Regions from separate parts of the Streptomyces sp. NPDC047974 genome, predicted to be linked through region 1. Evidence: riboswitches for the same ligand, from Rfam matches in the RefSeq annotation. Region 1 holds a riboswitch; each other region holds the start of a gene.

Evidence for each region. Region 1 has a riboswitch for cyclic di-AMP ahead of AB0E19_RS24920 (M23 family metallopeptidase). Riboswitches for the same ligand answer to the same signal wherever they lie in the genome.
Region 2: linked by a shared signal. The riboswitch ahead of AB0E19_RS05430 (LysM peptidoglycan-binding domain-containing M23 family metallopeptidase) and the one ahead of AB0E19_RS24920 (M23 family metallopeptidase) in region 1 are both predicted to bind cyclic di-AMP.
Region 3: linked by a shared signal. The riboswitch ahead of AB0E19_RS02270 (LysM peptidoglycan-binding domain-containing protein) and the one ahead of AB0E19_RS24920 (M23 family metallopeptidase) in region 1 are both predicted to bind cyclic di-AMP.
Region 4: linked by a shared signal. The riboswitch ahead of AB0E19_RS31145 (M23 family metallopeptidase) and the one ahead of AB0E19_RS24920 (M23 family metallopeptidase) in region 1 are both predicted to bind cyclic di-AMP.

The regions. Positions count from the first base shown of each region.
Region 1 is NZ_JBEZNU010000018.1:141,831-145,330, reverse strand. Features, by position in the region: gene AB0E19_RS24925 (aldo/keto reductase) at 1-801, opposite strand, end outside; gene AB0E19_RS24920 (M23 family metallopeptidase) at 883-2,094, opposite strand; cyclic di-AMP (ydaO/yuaA leader) riboswitch at 2,106-2,256, opposite strand; gene AB0E19_RS24915 (PP2C family protein-serine/threonine phosphatase) at 2,497-3,500, opposite strand, start outside.
Region 2 is NZ_JBEZNU010000002.1:527,077-530,576, forward strand. Features, by position in the region: gene AB0E19_RS05425 (SGNH/GDSL hydrolase family protein) at 1-516, opposite strand, end outside; gene AB0E19_RS05430 (LysM peptidoglycan-binding domain-containing M23 family metallopeptidase) at 678-1,634, opposite strand; cyclic di-AMP (ydaO/yuaA leader) riboswitch at 1,639-1,794, opposite strand; gene AB0E19_RS05435 (tyrosine-protein phosphatase) at 2,189-3,010, shown strand; gene AB0E19_RS05440 (DUF6126 family protein) at 3,033-3,197, opposite strand; gene AB0E19_RS05445 (helix-turn-helix domain-containing protein) at 3,217-3,500, opposite strand, start outside.
Region 3 is NZ_JBEZNU010000001.1:513,650-517,149, reverse strand. Features, by position in the region: gene AB0E19_RS02275 (phosphoribosyltransferase family protein) at 1-321, shown strand, start outside; gene AB0E19_RS02270 (LysM peptidoglycan-binding domain-containing protein) at 315-1,208, opposite strand; cyclic di-AMP (ydaO/yuaA leader) riboswitch at 1,213-1,398, opposite strand; gene AB0E19_RS02265 (hypothetical protein) at 1,706-2,317, shown strand; gene AB0E19_RS02260 (phosphocholine-specific phospholipase C) at 2,333-3,500, opposite strand, start outside.
Region 4 is NZ_JBEZNU010000029.1:52,450-55,949, forward strand. Features, by position in the region: gene AB0E19_RS31135 (pitrilysin family protein) at 1-446, shown strand, start outside; gene AB0E19_RS31140 (pitrilysin family protein) at 473-1,837, shown strand; cyclic di-AMP (ydaO/yuaA leader) riboswitch at 2,163-2,324, shown strand; gene AB0E19_RS31145 (M23 family metallopeptidase) at 2,332-3,102, shown strand; gene AB0E19_RS31150 (GntR family transcriptional regulator) at 3,320-3,500, shown strand, end outside.

The DNA.
Region 1 (3,500 bases):
GACGGTCGCGGGCTCGGCGCCGTGGGCCTCGGCGACCTCGTCGAGCGCGGCGAGCACCGCCTGCCCGCGCGTGGTCTCGGCGAGCTCCGAGGCGCGGTAGGCGCGGACGCTCTCGACGGTCCGGCCCGGGCGGTACTTGCCGGTGAGGAAGCCGGCGGCGAGGCCGTAGTAGGGGACGGCGGCGAGGCCGGTCTCTGCGGCGGTGTCGAGGAGCGGGCCCTCGTACTTCCCGCGGGCGACGAGGTTGTACTCGGGCTGGAGCGCCACGTACCGGGCGAGCCCCTCGGCCTCGGCGAAGTCGAGGGAGGCGCGCAGCCGCTCGGCGGAGATGTTGGAGGCGGCGACGGCCCGCACCTTGCCGTCCTTCACGAGCTGGTCGAGGGCGGTGACGATCTCCTCCACCGGCACGGACTCGTCGTCGAAGTGCGTGTAGTAGAGGTCGATGTAGTCGGTGCCGAGGCGGCGCAGGGACTCCTCCGCGCCGGCCTTGATGGTGGTGGCGGCCAGGCCCTTGAGGCGGGAGTGGTGGCCGACCTTGGTGGCGACGACGATGTCGGAGCGGTTGCCGCGGGCGGCCATCCAGCGGCCGATGATGGTCTCGGACTCCCCGCCCTCGTTGCCCTCGACCCACTCGGAGTAGACGTCGGCGGTGTCCAGGAAGTTGCCGCCCGCGGCGGCGTAGGCGTCGAGGACGGCGAAGGACCGCTCCTCGTCGGCGCTCCAGCCGAAGACGTTGCCGCCGAGGGCGAGCGGGAAGACGTGCAGGTCGGAGGTGCCCAGCGGGCGCAGGGGTGAGGACATGACGTACTCAACCCCCTGCGCCGCCGGGCCTATTCCGGTCGAGGAGCCTGAACCCCGGCCGGAACGCTCATGCGTCGGGGGTCAGACCGACAGGCCCTTGGAGCGCAGCCACTCCGCCGGGTCGATGCCCGAACCGTCGGGGGTGTGGACCTCCATGTGGAGGTGGGGACCCGTGACGTTGCCGGTGGCGCCGACGCGGCCGATGGTCTCGCCGGTGGTGACGGTCTGGCCGGCGGCCACGGTCATCGAGGAGAGGTGGCAGTACCAGACCTCGGTGCCGTCCTCCAGCTCCAGGACGATCCGGTAGCCGTACGAGCCGGACCAGCCGGCCGACTTGATGGTGCCGCCGTGCACCGCCTTGAGCGGGGTGCCGGTGGGGGCGGCGAAGTCGAGGCCGGTGTGGTAGCCGGATGACCACATCGAGCCGGACTGCATGTAGGTGGAGGTGAGGGTGTAGGAGGAGAGCGGCATGGAGTAGCTGGCGGCCAGCTGGGCGAGCCGCTCGGCCTCCGCCTTCTCGGCGGCGATGCGCTCGGCCTCGGCCTTCTCCGCGGCGAGCCGCTCCGCCTCCGCCTTGGCCTTCTCGGCGGCGATGCGGTCGGCCTCGGCCTTCGCGGCGGCCTCGGCCTGCGCCTGGGCGTCGGCGGCGGCCTTCTCCGCGGCGGCCTTCTCGGCGGCGAGCTTCTCGGCGTCGGCGGCGGCCTGCTGCTGCTGTTCGGCCTGCTGGAGGATGCGGGCGCGCAGGGCCTCGCCGGCGTCGGCGGTGGTGGCGGTGCGCTCCACGGCCTCGGTGCCGGCGGCGGTGTCGGCCGGGGCGGTGTACGTGACCGAGGTCAGCGGCTTCGCGGCGACGCCGCCGGCCGGGGCCGGCGCGGACTCGCGGACCGGGGCGGTCTTCTCCTCCTCGCCGCCGGGCAGGAGGTCGCCGACGCCGGGCAGGTCGTGGGCGTCCGGCAGGCCCAGGTCGGGCAGGTCGGGGAGGGAGATGGCGACGGGGGCCTTCTCCTGCGCGGTGGCGAGGCCGCCCGCGCCGACGGCGGCGATGACGCCGACGCCGAGGACGGTGGAGGAGCGGGCGAAGTTGGACCGCTGCTTCACGACCCGGTGCCGGCCGCCGGAGCGGCTCTCGGCGCGCAGGGAGCCCTCGGTCGGGTTCCACTCGCCGGGGGCGGGGGTGAAGGAGGCCGTCTCGTACGCGCCGGGCGCGAAGCCGTCCGGATCGTCCGCGCCGACGGCACCCGGGCCGCCGAAGGGGTCGAAGGGGGCTTCGGGTACGGGGGTGTTGGACGCCACGGAGGCGCGCTCCTTTCCTTCCTTCTCGCCTACCGGGTTAGCTGACGGGTTCGGAGCAGGAAGGTCTCCTACGGGCTCTTCGCACGGGGGAGGTGCGAGGGGCCCGATTCACCCCAAGGGTTGGTTCCCCGGTTCCCTTGCGGGATTCGGCACGTGCGCACGGAGCCGTCTCTTGCGACGGCTGGGACGACCGCGCTGCGTTATCGAACGTTAATAGACACCGCACTCCTATTCCAAGCCGTTCCCCTTGATCATTCATTGAATTGGCAGGGAATCGCCCGAGTTGAGCCGCCTTCAGCGAGCCTTCGCTCCACCCCGAGAATCTGACGTTATGTCAATTGTTATCGCTGTGAGACCTCGTGAGCACGGACCGTGACCGGGGTCGGACGTGCGGTACCCGCGTCAACGCGCCGGTCCCGGCGGCACCACCGGCATCGTCCGCCGCCGCTCCGGCGCACCCGCCGCCGGCCGGCTCACCGCGAGCAGCGCCATGTCGTCCGTCGAACGCCCGCCGGTGTGCCGCCGCACGTCGTCCACGAGCGCGTCCAGGAGCTCCCCGGGCCCCGGGAAGACCGCTCCCGCGAGCCGCGCCGCCGGATCGTAGAAGACCCCCCGCGCGTCCCGCGCCTCCGACAACCCGTCCGTGTGGAACAGCAGCGTCGTGCCCGGCGGGTACGGCCACTCGTCGGCCCGGTCCGGCCCCACCGCCAGCTCCCCCATCCCGAGCGGCAGCGCCGCCTCGGTCGGCTCCAGCGGCTCCAGCCGCCCGTCCCCGTACAGCAGCAGCGGCGGCGGATGCCCCCGGTTCACGATCCGTACGACCCCGCCCTCGCGCGGGATCTCGGCGAGCACCGCCGTGGTGAACCCCTCGAAGGCGTCGAGGCCCTCGCGCCGCGTCCCCTCCCGGGTCAGCGCCCGTTCGAGCCGCGCCGCCACCCCCTCCAGGGCCGCCTCCTGCTCGGCCGCCTCCCGGAAGGCGCCGATCACCACGGCCACCGCCTCCACCGCGTCCATCCCCTTGCCCCGCACGTCCCCGACCACGAGCCGCACCCCGTGCGGAGTGTCCTGCACGGCGAAGAGGTCGCCGCCGATGAACGCGTCCGCCTGCGCCGCCTCGTACCGCGCCGCGCACTGGAGCCCCGCGATCCGCTCCGCCGGCATCGGAAGCACCGCCCGCTGCGCCGCCTCGGCGATCACCCGCGCCGACGCCAGCCGCTCGCCGCTGCGCCGCACCACCAGGTTGATCAGCATCGCGAGGGCGGAGACGGTCACCACGGTGAGGGTCTCGGTGAGCGAGGGCACGTCGGAGAGCGTGTCGTTGTACGCGTGCAGCCCGACCGAGGCGAGGATCGCCGCGAGCCCGGTCACCAGGGTCGTGAGCCGGGAGAAGAACGGCGCGGCGACCA
Region 2 (3,500 bases), on a different contig from region 1:
GTCGAGGACCGGGCAGTCGTAGCGGTCGGCGATGGCGCGGACGTGGGCCGTGTACGTGGCGATCTTGCCGCGCAGGTGCTTGAGCACCGGTACGTCACGGGTGTCGAAGCCGGTGGTCACCATGACGGTGCCGACGGCGGAGGTGAGGTCCCGCACCGCCCGCTCGAACCGCTCGGCGACGTCGTCGGGGTCGGTGCCGGGGCGGATGATGTCGTTGCCGCCCGCGCAGAAGGTGACCAGGTCGGGGGCGAGCTCCTTGGCCCGGGGGACCTGCTCGGCCACGATCTGGTCGAGGAGGCGGCCGCGGACCGCGAGGTTCGCGTAGCGGAATTCCTGGTGGTCCGGCAGCTGGTCGGCGAGGAGCACCGCGAAGCGGTCCGCCCAGCCGACATAGGTCCCGTCCGGCCCCGGGTCTCCGACGCCCTCGGTGAAGCTGTCACCGATCGCCGCGTACGACCCGAATCCCCCGACCGCCCCGAACACGTTCTCTTCTGTTGCTCTCGAATCGTCTGCCACGACAGCACATCCTTCCTTTCCGGATGTGACCTACGCGACCGTAAGGAGGGGTTGACGGCGGGTGATATATGCCACCGATAAAGAATTTGCCAAGCCCGGAATAGGGCGAAGGCCCGGCACGCGGGTGCCGGGCCTTCGCCGTGTCCGTTGGTCCGGACGGGTCAGATGGAGACCCCGTGCTGGCGCAGGTAGGCCAGCGGGTCGATGTCCGCGCCGTAGCTCGGCGAGGTGCGGATCTCGAAGTGCAGGTGCGGGCCGGTCGAGTTGCCGGTGGAGCCGGAGAGACCGATCTGCTGGCCGCCGCTCACCGACTGGCCGGCGGAGACGGCCAGGGAGGAGAGGTGGGCGTACTGCGAGTAGTTGCCGTCGGCGTGCTGGATGACGACCTCGTTGCCGTAGGCGCCGCTCCAGCCGGCGGAGACGACCGTGCCGGCGCCGACGGCGCGGACGGTGGTGCCGGAGGAGGCGATGAAGTCGGCACCGGTGTGGTAGCCGGAGGACCACATGGAGCCGGAGGCGCGGTACGGCGTGGAGACGCCGCCGGAGACCGGGGCGACCCAGCCGGACGCGGCCGGGGCGGCGGCGGCCGGGGCCGCGGCGCGCTCGGCGGAGCGGGAGGCGCGGGTCTGCTCGGTGGCCTTCGCCGTGGCCTTCGGGGCGGCCTTGACGGCGGCCTTCGGGGCGGCCTTCGGCGCGGCGGCCGGGGCGGCGGGCTTCGGGGCGGCGGCCTTGGCGGGGTTCTTGGCGCCGAGGGTGAGCTTCATGCCCGGGAGGATCAGCGAGGGGTTCTCGCCGACGACCTGGCGGTTGTCGGCGTAGAGCCGCTTCCAGCCGCCGGCGACGTCGTGGTCGGCGGCGATCTTGGACAGGTAGTCGCCGGCGACGACGGAGTACGTGGTCGGGGCGGCGGCCTTGGCGGCCGGGGCGGCTTTGGCCTGGACCTGCGCGGCGGCGATCACGGTGCCGGAGACGGCGGCCGGGGCGGCCTGCTCGGCGGCGTGGGCGCCGGTGGCGCCGATCAGCGGCAGCGCGACGACGGCGCCACCGGTGCCGGCGGCGACGAGGCCACGGGTGATCAGGGTGGACTTCTGGCGGCGGTGCTTACCCTTCGCGGGCATGGCGAATTCCTCTCCGGCGCCTGCGAGGTGAGCTGTCGGGTTCGGACTGGAGATGTCCGGCCGCGTTTCTCACGCGGCTTCACCCCTAGCCGTCCTGCGTCGCGGGACCGGCGTACTTCCTTGGGTCCCCCGCTCCTGCCAGCGTGGACGGGTGTGAATTCCGGACGGTGGCAGGATTCGGCGGTCCGACCGGATTGACGGCGACGCTAGACGAGCCGGGTCGGCGCGAACAAGCCACGGAATTCGACGGGCATTCCGGGACGATCTTCGGGCCTGGAATTCCGGTCACCCTCCGTGGATGACGGTCCCTCGATTCCCTTTTCGGGGAGGGGGGTTGGACCGGGCGGTCGGCCACGATCCGTCACCTCTATGACCCTGCTCACGCGCCGAATTCCATCTCCCCCTCAACCGGGGCGCGTTACCCCAAGACCTTCCAATACGGACAGATCGCCCATTACCGTCCAGGGGGGTGCGCCGCGCCGCGCTCGACGGGATGATTGCGGGGGGAACCGATCTCGTACGGGCCCCGTGAACGCCTACCACCAGGAGCATCCGTGACGCAGCAGCTGCCGCAGGTCAAGACCCTCGAACCCGGCGAGCCCGAGCTCGCGGCGGTCCGCAACTTCCGGGACGTGGCCGGCCTGCCGACCACCGACGGACGCGCGGTCCGGCCCGGCACCCTCTTCCGCAGCGGTCACCTCGCCGACGCCACCGAGTCCGACGCGGCCTTCCTCTCCGGCCTCGGCCTGCACACGATCTTCGACTTCCGCAACGAGGCCGACGCCAAGGTGGAGGGTCCGGACGTGGAGCTCCCGGGCGTGCGGAACGTGAACATACCCCTGAGCGACCCGGCCGACGGCAAGGAGTTCTGGCGGATGGTCCGCGAGGGCGACCTCGACACGCTGCGGGACCTGCTCGGCGACGGAAAGGCGGCGGACCGGATGACCTCCGCGTACCGCCGGATGATCGTGGAGCGGACCGCCGAGCACAGCCGCATCCTGCACGCCCTCGCCGAGGAGGCCGTCCCGGCCCTGATGCACTGCGCGGCCGGCAAGGACCGCGCCGGGCTCTCGATCGCGATCACCCTGCTCGCCCTCGGCGTGGAGCGCGAGGCCATCGAGGCGGACTACGTGAAGTCCGGCGCCCCGCACCGCCGCTACAAGGTGCGCCGCAGCCCCACCGCCCGGGACGCGATGGCGCCCGAGGTGATGGAGCTGCTGAGCCCGCTCTTCGACGCGCGGGTGGAGTACCTGCGGGCGGCCTTCGAGGCCATCGACGCCACCTGGGGCTCCGTGGACGCCTACCTCGCGGACGGCCTGGAGCTGGCGCCGGAGACCCGCGAGCGGCTGCGCGAGCGGTTCCTCACGGAGGCGTGAGGCCGCGGGCCCTCCCGCCCGGTCACTGGTTCTGCCCGCCCAGCATGAAGAGCAGGTAGAGGAAGCCGGCGAAGAGGTGACCGGCGATCAGGTAGGCGAAGAGGCGGAGCACCAGCCCCTTGGGGAACTTCCCCTCGCCGCGCTCCTCACCGGTGACCGGGGCGGAATTCACTGACTTGTCGGACATGTCGACCAGCCTTTCGGGCTCAGCGGGAGTGCGGGGTGCCGCCGCCCAGGCACAGCTCGGCGGCGGGGCTCTGCAGGAGCGTGTGGACGAAGAGCACCTCGGCACCGGCGCGGCCGGCCGCGCCGATCCGGTGCGGGGTGAGCGAGTCGAAGTGCGCGCTGTCCCCGGGGCCGAGCAGGTGCACGGCGTCGCCGAGCGCGAGCCGGACCTGCCCTTCGAGCACGTGCAGCCACTCCTCGCCGGGGTGGACGCGCACGATGTCGGCCCGGGTGGCGTAGGGCACGTGGACGCGCAGGCACTGCA
Region 3 (3,500 bases), on a different contig from region 1:
GCGGCCGCGCTGTGGGCGGCGGCGGAAGCGGGCGACGACGTGGCCGCCGTGGTGTCCCGGGGCGGCCGGCCCGACCTGGCGGGGGAGCGGCTCGCCGGGGTGCGGGCCCCCACGCTGCTGATCGTCGGCGGTGCCGACGGCCTCGTCGTCGACCTCAACCGGCGGGCCGGGGAAATGCTGCGCTGCGAGAGCCGCCTGGAGGTCGTGCCGGGCGCCGGTCACCTCTTCGAGGAGCCGGGGGCCCTGGAGGAGGTGGCGGCGCTGGCGACGGAGTGGTTCACCGGCCACTTCGCGGCGGCCGTGAACGGGTCGGGTCAGTAGGCGCCGTTGACGTTGTCGATGGAGCCGTACCGGTCGGCCGCGTAGTTGCAGGCGGCGGTGATGTTCGCGACGGGGTCGTACGGGTCGAGCGAGGTGCCCGGCACGTGGTAGGCGGCGAAGGTCGGGTCGATGACCTGGAGCAGGCCCTTGGAGGGGGTGCCCTTCGCGGCGTTGGAGTCCCAGAGGTTGACGGCGCGGGGGTTGCCGGAGGACTCGCGCAGCACGTTGCGGAGGATGCCGTCGTACGAGCCGGGGATGCCGTACCGGGCCATGACGTCGAGCGACTCGCGGATCCAGCCGTCGAGGTTGTCGGCGTACCGGACGGCGGCGGGCGCGGCCTTCGCGGCGGCCGGCTGGGCCTGGACGGCCGGGACCGCGGCACGGGCGGAGGAACGGCTCGCCCGTTCGGCGGAACCGGTGGAGGCGGACTCGGCGGGCTTCGCGGCCGGCTTGGCACCGGTCTTCGCGGGGGTCTTCGCGGCGGCCGGCGCGGCGGGCTTCGCGGAATCCCGACGAATCGTCAGTTCGAGGCCCGGGTGAATGAGTGACGGATTGTCACCCACGGCTTCCTTGTTCGCCTGGTAAAGCGACTTCCAGCCGCCCTGAATTCCCTTTCGGTGGGCGATCAGGGAAAGGGAGTCGCCCTTCACGACGGTGTACGCGCGGGTGGCGGCGGGGGCGGCGGGGGCCTTCGCGGGCGCGGCGGCCCGGACGGCCGGGGCGGCCACGGCGGCGGTCGGTGCCGCCGACTGCGCGACGGGCTCGGCGCCGGCCGTGGCGGGCACGACCAAGGGCAGGGCGAGGGCCACGCCGCCGGTGCCGGCGAAGGCGAGACCTCGGGAGACGGGGCGGCGTCGGGGGCGGCGGTGCTTGCCGTGAGCGGGCATGACGGTTTCCTCTCCGGCGCCTGCGAGGTGAGCTGTCGGGTTCGGACTGGAGCTGTCCGGCCGTGCGTACACGGCTTCACCCCGAGCCGCTCCGGACGACCGGACCGGCGGTGTGGTGGGTCCCCCGCTCCTGCCGTCGGGTGAAATGGGAGGTCTTTCGGGCGGTGGCAGGATTAGGCGTCCGTCCGAATGGAGGTGACCGTAGGCGAGGAATACGGAGGGGAACAAGACGCGAATGCACCGGAAAAGGGAAACCGAAGATCGAACGCGTGGAATTCAAGATCTACCGTTTCGGCGACCGTTCCGGAATCCCTTGTCCCGCATGGGTGGCGAGGGGCGGGGAGCCGTCCGCGGAGCGCGGGGAGTGAGTCGCGTCACGGGGTGTGCAATGTCCGAATAAGGCGACTGGCACCTTTAGGGGAATTGTGCGGCGACTTGGGGGTGGAACGGGTGAGGCGTAACGCGCAAATCGGGCATATGTGGCTAATGATGTGGGAATGTCATCCCTCGCCCTGCTGATCGACGCCGACGCCCTCGATCCCGACGCCCTCGACACCCTCGACTCTCTCGGGACCCTCGACGCCCTCGACCGCGAGGCGGCCCGCCTCTGCGAGAGCGCCGCTCCCGAGGCCTGGCGGGCCCTTCTCTCCGTCCCCGTGGACCGACTGGTCGCCGACGCCCTGGGCGCGCTCGACGCGCTGCCCCCGTCGCCGCCCGCCGAGCGCCCCCTGCCGGGCCGCATCGGCGCCGCCCTCCCCGACCGGCTGCACGTCTGGCGCAGGATCGGCCGGGCCGACGTGCGCCCCTCCGTCCACCTGGCGTACGCGCGCCGGGTGCTGACCGAGTGGGGCTGGCAGAACACCCCGTACAAGCTGCGCGACGCGCGCGGTGCCCGCTGTCTCTGCGGCGCCCTGCTCGCCGCCCACCGGCTCGGCCACGGCAGCGCGGCCACCATGAACGAGTCCGGCGCATGGATCATGACCGAGCTGCGGTCCCGGGGCTGGCACGGGCTGATCGGCCCCTGGAACCGCGCGCCGGGCCGCACCGCCGAGGACGCGCTCGCGCTCCTCGACGCCACGATCCGGCGCGCGGCCCTGGCCGGGAGGTGAGGGCCCGCCGGGCCGTCAGCCCGTGACGCTCGGCGCGCCCGTCTCGATGTGACCGGTGTAGCGGCGCGACCAGGTGCCGTCGATGTCGGCCAGGATCGTGAAGTCGTACCAGCCGTCCGCGTACGCCACGGCGTTGAAGAAGTCCTCCCGCGAGGAGTTCGCCGCGACCGTGTACGTCCACGGGCCGTCCGTCCGGTAGGCGTGGGAGCGGACGGTGAAGGTGACCGGGCCGCCGGAGGCGTTGGTCATCCGGAACCAGACCGCCGTCTTGCCGGTGCCCGGTTCCGTGGCGTACCGCGCCGCCACCTCGATCGCCTTGCCCGCCTTCGAGGCGTCGCCGATGAAGCGGCGCAGGAAGCGGTTCGGGCCCATCATCGAGATGTCGTACTTCCCCGAGCCGGAGCCGAGCCCGATGTTGAAGTAGTCGGTGGCCGTGGTGCCCGGGTCGACCGTGTACTGCCAGGCGGCTGTGTCGCGGTGCTGGTGCGGGTGGATCGAGAAGTGGGCGGCGCGGCGTGCCTGCGGGCCCTGGTTGGTCATGGAGAACCAGGCGAGGATCTTGCCGGCGGCGCCGAACTCGAAGCGGTCCAGGTTGCCGTTCGGCTGGTAGGGGAGCGCCCGCGCGGGCCGGGTCCCGGGCTCCTGGGCGGGCAGGGCGTTGTTCTGCGGCGCGGGGTTGGGCAGCGGGGCGCAGGTGTCCATGCCGATGACCTTCGCCGTCGACGGCAGGCCGGCGGGGACCCCGTACACCGGGCGGGCGAAGTCGAAGACGCCGGTCAGGTCGCCGGTGACCTTCCGGCGCCAGGCGCTGATGTTCGGGCAGGCCGCCGGAGTGCCGAGGGCGGCGGTCCAGGTCTCCAGGAAGCGCAGCACGGAGGTGTGGTCGAAGACCTCGGAGCTGACCCAGCCGCCCCGCGTCCACGGCGACATGACCAGCATCGGGACCCGGAAGCCGAGTCCGATCGGGACGCCGTCGAGGTACTCGCCGGGGGTCCCGGGCGGGGCGACCGGCGGCGGCACGTGGTCGAAGAAGCCGTCGTTCTCGTCGTAGTTGAGGATCATCACCGTGGAGTCGAAGACCTCGGGGTTCGCCGTCAGGGCGCGGTAGACGAGGTCGACGAAGTGGGCGCCGTCGCCCGGCGGCGCGTACGGGTGCTCGGAGAACGCCTCGTTGGCCACCACC
Region 4 (3,500 bases), on a different contig from region 1:
CCGCGGTCGCCGCCGGCTTCGGCCTGCTGCGGCTCGCCGGCGCCCCCTCGCTCGGCTGGCTGGACGTCAAGACCTCCGGCGGCGTCGAGGTCCCCGCCATCGAGGCGGCCGTCGACGAGGAGCTCGCCCGCTTCGCGGCCGAGGGCCCGACCGCCGAGGAGATGGAGCGCGCCCAGGCCCAGCTGGAGCGCGAATGGCTCGACCGGCTCGGCACGGTGGCCGGCCGCGCCGACGAACTGTGCCGCTTCGCCGTGCTGTTCGGCGACCCGCAGCTCGCCCTGACCGCGGTCGACCGCGTCCTCGCCGTCACCGCCGACGAGGTGCGCGAGGTGGCCGCGGCCCGGCTGCGCCCCGACAACCGCGCGGTGCTGGTCTACGAGCCGGTGTCCACCGACGACAGCGCCGACAGCGCCGACGGCGACGACGAGGAAGGAGCGGACCGGTGACCGACGCCGCCACGTCCCTGACGAGCATGGAGTTCCACCCGCAGCCGAAGGCCGGCACGGCCAGGCCGTGGGCCTTCCCGGCCCCCGAGCGCGGCGCGCTCGACAACGGCCTGACGGTGCTCCGCTGCCACCGCCCCGGCCAGCAGGTCGTGGCCGTCGAGATCTTCCTCGACGCGCCGCTGGACGCCGAGCCCGAGGGCCTCGACGGCGTCGCCACGATCATGGCGCGCGCCCTCTCCGAGGGGACCACCGAGCGGGCCGCCGAGGAGTTCGCGGCCGAGCTGGAGCGCTGCGGCGCCACGCTCGACGCCCACGCGGACCACCCCGGCGTCCGGGTCTCCCTGGAGGTCCCGGTCTCCCGGCTCCCCAAGGCGCTCGGGCTGGTCGCCGAGGCGCTGATCTCCCCGGCCTTCGACCCGGACGAGGTCAAGCGCCTGGTGGACAACCGGCTCGACGAGATCCCGCACGAGGCGGCCAACCCGAGCCGCCGTGCCGCGAAGCAGCTCTACAAGGAGCTCTTCCCGGCCGCGACCCGGATGTCCCGGCCCCGCCAGGGCACCGAGGAGACGGTGAAGGCCATCGACGCCGCCGCCGTCCGCGCCTTCTACGACGCGCACCTGCGGCCCGCCGCCGCCACCGCGGTCGTCGTCGGCGACCTCACCGGCGTCGACCTCGACAAGGTGCTCGCCGAGACCCTGGGCGGCTGGAGCGGCAAGCCGGCCGCGCCGCGCCCGATGGCGCCGATCACCGCCGACGACACCGGACGGGTCGTCATCGTCGACCGCCCCGGGGCGGTCCAGACCCAGCTGCTGATCGGCCGGATCGGCCCGGACCGCCACGACTCCGTGTGGGCCGCGCAGGTCCTCGGCGTCTACTGCCTCGGCGGCACCCTGACGTCCCGTCTGGACGCCGTCCTGCGCGAGGAGAAGGGGTACACGTACGGCGTGCGCGCCTTCGGGCAGGTGCTCCGCTCGGACGGCGAGGGGCACGGCGCCTCGATGCTCGCGATCAGCGGCTCGGTCGACACCCCCAACACCGGTCCGGCCCTCGGCGACCTGTGGCAGGTGCTCCGCACCCTGGCGGAGGGCGGTCTGACCGACGCCGAGCGGGACGTGGCGGTGCAGAACCTGGTGGGCGTGGCCCCGCTCAAGTACGAGACGGCCGCGTCGGTCGCCGCGACCCTCTCCGACCAGGTCGAGCAGCACCTCCCGGACGACTACCAGGCCCGGCTGTACGCGCGGCTCGCCGAGACCGGCACGGTCGAGGCCACGGCCGCCGTCGTCAGCGCCTTCCCGGTGGACCGGCTCGTCACGGTCCTGGTGGGCGACGCGTCGCAGATCGAGGAGCCCGTGCGGGCCCTCGGCATCGGCGAGGTGACGGTGGTGAGCTGATCCCGGGGTGAGCCGACCTCGTGGTGAGCCGACCTCGTGGGGAGCCGACCTCGTGGGGAGCCGACCTCGGGGTGAGCCGACCCATGGTGAGTTGACTCCGGGTGAGTAGGCCCACGGTGAGTTGACCGGTCGTCAACCCCGGGCGGAGGTCTCCGGTGCGTAGAAGCGCCGGAGACCTCCGCTTTGTCCGTTACGGCGTCAAAGATGATCGTATGCCCTGTGGCATGTCTTACAAATGAGCGTGTCTGTTTGGCGATCGACATCCGTCCGGCCTAGCGTCGATCCGTCTGTCCGACCCGACGCACGCGCCGCACCCGCGGCAACCGGACAGACATCGCCGAGTCCCCGTCAGGCGCGAGCCTGGGGAGCCGGGGACCCACGCAGTCCCTGGGGTGAATCGGACGCCTTCGCCACGCGGAGGGGTCCGTAGGAGACCTTCCTGCTCCGAACCCGTCAGCTAACCCGGTAGGCGAGAAGGAAGGAAAGGAACCGTCTTGGCGTTCACCCGTGCCACCGGGAAGCATCGTGGTGCGAGCCGACTGGCTCGCCGCAGCGCCGGCATCGCCGGCGTGGCCGCCCTCGCGACCACCGGCGTCGTCGGCACCCTGGCCTCCCCGGCGCTCGCCGCCGACACGGACGACCGTTCCCCCGAGGACACCGGCCTCACCCGGGTGATCGCCGACGAGTCCATCGCCGACCAGGTCAACGCGCAGGCCGCCGCCCAGGAGCGGGAGGCCACCGAGGCCGAGGCCCGGGCCAAGGCGCGCGCCGAGGCGAAGCGCAAGGCCGAGGCCCGCGCCCAGGAGATCCGCGAGGCCAAGGAGCGCGCCGCCCGTGAGGCCGAGCGCCGCCGGCTCGCCTCCTTCAACCTCCCGGTCGCCGGCTCGTACGTCTCCACCGGCTACAAGACCGGCGGCTCGCTCTGGTCCTCCGGCAGCCACTCCGGCGTCGACTTCCACGCCTCCTACGGCAGCTCGGTCGTCTCCGTCGGCTCCGGCACCGTCGTCGAGGCCGGCTGGGGCGGCGCGTACGGCAACAACATCGTGATCCGGATGAACGACGGCACGTACACCCAGTACGGCCACCTGTCGTCCATCGGCGTCTATGTCGGCCAGAGCGTCGAGCCCGGCCAGCAGATAGGCGTCTCCGGCTCGACCGGCAACTCCACCGGCCCGCACCTCCACTTCGAGGCCCGGACCACCGCCGAGTACGGCTCCGACATCAACCCCGTCGCGTACCTCCGCGCCCGCGGCGTCAGCCTCTGACGTCCCGCGCCCCCGCTGCACCGAAAGGCCCCGGCTCCCACGAGCCGGGGCCTTTTCGCGCCCCGGCGAGCGGGTGCGGTGCTCCGGATCCGGAGGGATTCCACCGCGAACCGGACGAATTCCGAGGGGGCATCGGAATTTCCCGCGCCCTGCAATAGAGTCGCGTGAACGGCGCTGCTCGAATTCGGTGCGCGCGGAGCGAATACGGAGGTCGGACATGCGGGTTCCCGCGCAATCGGTATGCACGGCGATCCGGGACGACATCGTCTCGGGGATCTTCGAGCGCGGCAGCCGGCTGACCGAGGAACAGCTCGCCCGCCGTTACGGCGTCTCCCGCGTCCCGGTCCGCGAGGCGCTGCGCACCCTGGAGTCCGAGGGCTTCGTCGTCAGCCGCCGGC